2 regions of the Planococcus sp. TJ-307 genome follow, and region 1 is predicted to be linked to the other one. Evidence: riboswitches for the same ligand, from Rfam matches in the RefSeq annotation. Region 1 holds a riboswitch; the other holds the start of a gene.
The links. Region 1 has a riboswitch for cyclic di-GMP ahead of flgB (flagellar basal body rod protein FlgB). Riboswitches for the same ligand answer to the same signal wherever they lie in the genome.

Region 1 (3,110 bases):
CACAGCCCATTTCGTGACAGGAGAAAAACTGGTCCATGACTCGGTTAACTTGGTTTTATATACGGAGACTTTCTCTTTCATTTACGTATCATACCTGCATTCTCATTACTTCTTGATACGCTTCAACAACCTTATTGCGGACCTGCATTGTCATTTGCAACGACAAACTGGCCTTTTGCGAAGCAATCATGACTTCGTGTACATCCTGTACTTCTCCTGTCACCAATTGGTTGGTCAGTTTGTCTGATTCATTTTGTGCTTTGCTTACTTCTTTTAACGCGTCTTTAAATATTTGTCCAAACCCTTCAACTTTATTTTCAGGCTGAACTTTATCGAACAATTGATTTTGGATAAAAGGTGTTTGAATCTGGCCGATTTTCTCCATGGGGACCTCCTTATAGAACTATATATTTTGTGTTTTTCTTTTCTGCTCTGGCTTAAGCGGCATACTGAAAACTGAAATGATTACTTCCCGATCTCCAAAGCTTTCATATACATGCTTTTTGAAGCATTCAATGCGGTAACATTCGCTTCATAAGAACGGGTTGCGGACATCAGGTCCACCATTTCTTTCAGCGGATCCACATTGGATGTTCGAACATAGCCATCTTCTCCTGCATCCGGATGTTCCGGGTCGTAAGACAAGTTAAACGGTGTATCATCTTCTCGAATTTCCGACACCTCAACACCAGATACTGCCGTGTTGTCTCTATTAATAACCGACTGCAGTTGATTGGCAAAAGGCGAACCACCGCTTTGCGACAATTCCACTGTTTTTCGGCGATAAGGAAGCCATTCTCCATCTACAAGCTCTGCCCGATTTGTATTGGCGTTTGCAATATTGGCGGACACGACGTCCATCCGCATACGGTTGGCGGTTAAACCTGAAGCACTAATATTAAAGCCACTGAATAAACTCATCTTTTTTATCTCCCTCCATTAATAACTGAACTGAGACTGTTGAGCTTGCCGTTGACCCGTTCGGTAACTGCGTTGTACCATAATTGATTTTTTGCTAACTCCGCCATTTCAACATCCATATCGACATTGTTGCCATTGTTGTTGTATTTTGTGGAGCTGTTGGTAAGAATTTCAGTTTTGCCTAGTGAAGATTCATTGCTGAATGAGAGGTGCCGATCATTGGTTTTGTAGCTGGAGAGGCTTTGATTATTTATTGCGGTATCCATTGCCGCTTGAAAATCGACTTTTTTGCTTTTGTAGTTGGCCGTGTCCACATTGGCAATATTTGCTGAATGCACGCGTTGTCTTAGTGTCGAAGCTGAGAGCGCTTGTTCCATGGACTCAAGCGATTTAGGGAATATACTCATCAAAAAACTCCTTTTTTTTACAGTTAGATAAGTAATAAAAATCCACCTCTAATATAGGTGGATTCGAATCAAATCTACCATTTTGGTGACCCGGCTGCCGTGTACACTGTGTATTTAGGCCCGTGGCTTTGCGTATTTACCTTTCGAGTAAATTTGCCTTTTTCATAATGATTTTCTAGTATTTATTTATTAAACTCGTTATTTCGTACTATTTTCAAAAATTAATATCAAAGTGATAGTATCACGTTTCTACATTTTTGTATATTTTTCTTTTGTAAAAAATTAAATGATATATTTTCCATATTAATATATTCGCCTCTATTTATTTCTCATATTTAGTGATATACTACGCGATAACTACCATTAAGCTACTAAGAAGGAGAAAAAGCCCATGTTTCGTGGATTATATACCGCTACATCAGGGATGATGGCCAATAATAGGAATCAACAAATATTGACAAATAACCTATCAAACGCCAATACTCCAGGTTTTAAAGGAGATCAAACCGTCTTGCGCGCTTTTCCAGATCAATTAATTACAGCCATCGAGAACGGAAAAAAAGGTACAATAGTACCACAAAATATCGGGACTTTAACCACGGGTGTATATGCCCAAGAGGGTATTCCCTCATTTTTACAGGGACCGTTAAAAGAAACAGGCAATTTAACCGATATGGTGCTGATGGATGAATTACTCCCAACAAATCCAGAAACCCAACAACAAGGTTCGATGGTTTTTGCAGTAGCTACAGAGAACGATGAAGTTCGCTACACAAAAAACGGAACTTTTTCTGTTAACACTGAAGGTTTACTGACAACCAGCGATGGGTTTCCCGTCCTAGGCCAAAACCAGCAACCGATTCAAGTAGGTTCTACTGATTTCACCGTGGCAGACAATGGCCAAATCACTTTAGCAGATGGTACGCAAGGAGATCGCTTGTGGATCGGCTATACGGAAAATCCACAACAATTTGTTAAACAAGGTCAGAATCTTTTGCGCTGGGAAGGCGAACCTGATGCCCTTCCTCAATTTATCGATAATGCTGCTCTTTTGAATGGAACGGAAAGTTTTGTCAAACAAGGGTTTATCGAACAATCGAATGTGGATTTGACGAAGACCATGACAGACATGATGACATCTTACCGCGGCTTTGAGTCAAACCAAAAAGTTATTCAAGCTTATGATCGCAGCATGGAAAAAGCAGTGAATGAAATCGGGCGCGTCTAGGAGGAATTGTAACGTTGAACATTCAAATGAACACCGCCAGCAACACCATGGGTGAGCTGCAAAAAAAAATCGATTTGATCGGCAATAACATTGCCAACGTGAACACCAATGGCTACAAACGACAAGAAGCCAGTTTTTCAGATGCACTTGTCTTATCCATGGAAAAACAAGTCGGACCGCAAAATGAAGTGGGACGAATTACGCCTTACGGTTTGCGACTGGGTGCCGGAGCAATTTTGTCCCAAACGGCAACCCGCAATGAACAAGGCTCTATGACCCAAACGGATCGTCCGCTTGATTTTATGATTCAAGGCGAATCGGCTTACTTCCGCGTTGAATCGGAAGGAAATGCATTTTATACAAAAGATGGATCTTTCCAAGTCCAGCCAGTACCGAACTCAAATCAAGTAAGTTTGGTTACCGCGAGCGGAGATGCCGTTTTGGGAGCCGATAATCAGCCGATTGTTTTCGACAATGATTACGACACGCTTCAACTAAATGGTAATGGCACGTTGGAAGTCTCCTTTAGAGACCCCAACAAACAACCGGCTGAC
Region 2 (3,110 bases), on a different contig from region 1:
ATTGACACGCTCCGCCCATTGCCCTTTTTTTAATGTACGGCGGTAATGTGCTACCAAGTATTTATCGGCCAGCAGTTGAACTCTTGCTTGTTGCTCTTCTCTTAAATCTTCAGCTAAAAATTCGTCAAGCATGATTTCCATCAACTTAAACTGATTCTTCTTTGTTGCAGGCAAAATGGGCTCGATGAGCTCTGTTCCTTCAATATACTGCTGAAACTGTGGCTTCAAGGTTTCCATCATTCCTCTTATTTCCTTTTCTTCGGCTAGATTGTTCATTTTCCAACCAATTAACAAAGCCAATATCAGCAGTTGAATCGCCAATAAACTAAAGATAATCCAGATAAACATTTCGATCATCAAACAACTCTCCTTTTTCAGAGCTTCCTCATCGTTTTGTACACATACAAATATTTCAAAAAAATTATAAGATCTGATAATTTATGGATATTATATCATATCCACTCTCTGTTTATTGACAGAAAAACAGCAAGGTGTGACCAAGTTGGCCTACCTTGCTGTTTCACATATTTTCTATAGAACTTCCTTAAGGAGCCATCGTCTTCCAACTGTCGACATGATGAATCGCAATGCCGCCAAATCCTTTTGCTCCTGTATAATAATTGGATACAGCAGCTAACTCGCCATTCATGAAGGCCTCTCCTTCTTCATAGAAAGAAATGGCGTCTCCTTCATCAGTCTGGCCGGTTTCAACTCCTACCACCACCGGTTTTCCATGCTTTTCACCGTATGCAATTTCGTTTTTTACCAGCTCTGTAATCATTGTTGCTGAATCCCGGTAAGCCATCAAGGTGACACTGTGCGTATTGGCAATTACCCATTCAGCGAGTACTCCTTTGCCATAGGTATTTTTGTAGGAAATCTCATCAAACCAGAAAGGCAGGTCGGCTTCCAGCGGAAGGTTTAATGCCGCCGTACTGGACTTAGCTTTTGTCAGCAAGGCCTGATAAGATTTAACGGTTGCTGCCCGGTTGGTATTCCAACCACTGTATAGATAAGGTTCAACATCCAAGTGGACTCCGGCAAATCTTTGAGCCGGCGCAGCCTCTTTCTGATATGTTGATAGCCAGGACATCAACCGATCCTGTTTAGTGAATCCTTTTGGCGCTACCCAGTCAGCCGCTCCATCCAGCGCATAAACGCTCATGCCGCCGGCTCTTGCTTTTACGATAAAACTTTCATAAACACCCGATGGAATATCAGCATCAATTTGCACGTAAACCTTGTTGACCCCTTTGCTTTCCAAAAAATCGAGCGTTCCCGCTTCGTCACTATAGATCATCCAAGGGTTCCATAGCCAAGTTGCTTTGGTGTTTACACCAGCAGCCTGGGCATCAAAACCATTTTGTGTCAGCATAAACAACAACCACACACCTGCTATCATTATTTTTCTCATTTTCCTTATCCTCCCGTTCTGTTAGCCGTGGCTCACAGAACGAGACCCAGGCAACCTGACAACCTTGCGCTTTTCAGGCGGTTAGGCTCATGGCTTTGCGTCCTTCCCTTTCGGTGAAGTTTGCCTTTTTCAGATTTTTTATATTATATGTTAAATAATTCAATTTTACCATCTTTTTTTTAATCCTTTTCAAATAGTAGATTTAACGCAATAATCAACAATAGGATTCCTGTATTTCCTGTACAGAAGGAGTGAACCAAATGTCTATAGCATTACGTGAAGACGAAATTACACTGGCGTTGATCAAGTCCTTAAAAGAAGGCAAAGTAAATGAATTTCAGGACATCCTGGATGAACTCCAGCCATATGACATAGCCATACAGTACCGGCATCTGCCGGACAAACACCGCAATAAATTCTTGCTGTTTCTGACGATCCGCCAATTGACCGACCTGATGCAGGAACTTCCCAAAAATGAGCAGATCGATATTCTTCAAAAATTAGGGCTGGAAAAATCTTCACAGGTCCTTGACCGCATGGACAATGACGACCTGGCTTTGTTGTTGGCAGATTTGGAGCCCGAGCGAATCGAAGAGCTGCTGTCGCAGATCAACCAGGACGATTCCCGTTTTGTCCAGAACACCATGACGTATCCTCCTGAAACAGCCGGCCGCTTGATGAATAATCGGTATGTGTGGATACCGCGCCATTACACCATCCGGGAAGCCGTTGACAAAATTAAGCATTTTGCCGAATTGGCCGAATACCTCAACTACCTTTACGTGGTGGATGAAGATAAAAAATTGGTGGGCGTTGTTTCCTATAAGGATTTGATTCTTGGAAATCTCGATGACAAAATCGAGGAAGTTATGTACAATCGCGTTGTAAAAGCCGACGTGTTGACCGATCAAGAAGATGCAGCCCAATTGATCAGCCGCTATGACTTTGTTACGCTGCCGATTGTCGAAAAAGACAATACCCTTGTCGGTGTCATAACGGTCGATGACGTAATTGACGTAGTGATGCAGGAAGCAAACGAAGACATTGAAAAACTGTCCGCTTCGGGTAAATCAATCGATTTTAACACGCCTGCTTTAACAGCAGCTTATCGTCGCTTGCCTTGGCTGATTCTTTTGCTGTTCATCGGGCTGTTTTCGGGCGGGATCATCAGCCGTTTTGAAAACACCTTGCAGACAGTGGTCGCTTTGACCTTCTTTATGCCAATGATTGCCGGCATGACCGGAAACACAGGCACCCAATCATTGTCTGTCGTGGTCCGGGGACTGGCTTCACAGAAATTGGACGCCAAACAAACCATCAACCTCATCATTAGGGAGTTATGGGTCGGCATCATTATCGGCGCCATCTGTTCTGTTCTCATCTTACTGATTGCATACATATGGCAAGGAAATTTTGTGCTGGGCATTGTAGTTGGTGGTTCGTTGTTGATGACGTTGATTATCGGAACTTTAGCAGGCACCATTATCCCACTCATTCTTTACCGGTTAAATATTGATCCGGCTGTCGCATCCGGTCCGTTAATTACCACCATCAATGATATTTTATCGCTGTTAATATACTTTGGCATGGCCACTCTGTTTATTTCTCAGTTGATGTAATTCATGTTTTAAGCAATTATCTTTATTCCCAGTAAGTTACTCGGTATAATAGGTGGAAATCCTAGGAGGCGAGTTCA

Region 2: another riboswitch for cyclic di-GMP. It lies ahead of AC4EHK_RS00480 (amidase); the one in region 1 lies ahead of flgB (flagellar basal body rod protein FlgB).

Annotation. Positions count from the first base shown of each region.
Region 1 covers NZ_JBZDOJ010000004.1:34,129-37,238, reverse strand. Annotated here, with positions in the region: gene fliF (flagellar basal-body MS-ring/collar protein FliF) at 1-81, opposite strand, end outside; gene fliE (flagellar hook-basal body complex protein FliE) at 89-385, opposite strand; gene flgC (flagellar basal body rod protein FlgC) at 466-921, opposite strand; gene flgB (flagellar basal body rod protein FlgB) at 927-1,328, opposite strand; cyclic di-GMP riboswitch class I at 1,410-1,496, opposite strand; gene AC4EHK_RS13985 (flagellar hook-basal body protein) at 1,720-2,556, shown strand; gene AC4EHK_RS13980 (flagellar hook-basal body protein) at 2,571-3,110, shown strand, end outside.
Region 2 covers NZ_JBZDOJ010000001.1:108,526-111,635, reverse strand. Annotated here, with positions in the region: gene AC4EHK_RS00485 (HEAT repeat domain-containing protein) at 1-357, opposite strand, end outside; gene AC4EHK_RS00480 (amidase) at 545-1,414, opposite strand; cyclic di-GMP riboswitch class I at 1,461-1,549, opposite strand; gene mgtE (magnesium transporter) at 1,675-3,033, shown strand; gene AC4EHK_RS00470 (DUF4395 domain-containing protein) at 3,110-3,110, shown strand, end outside.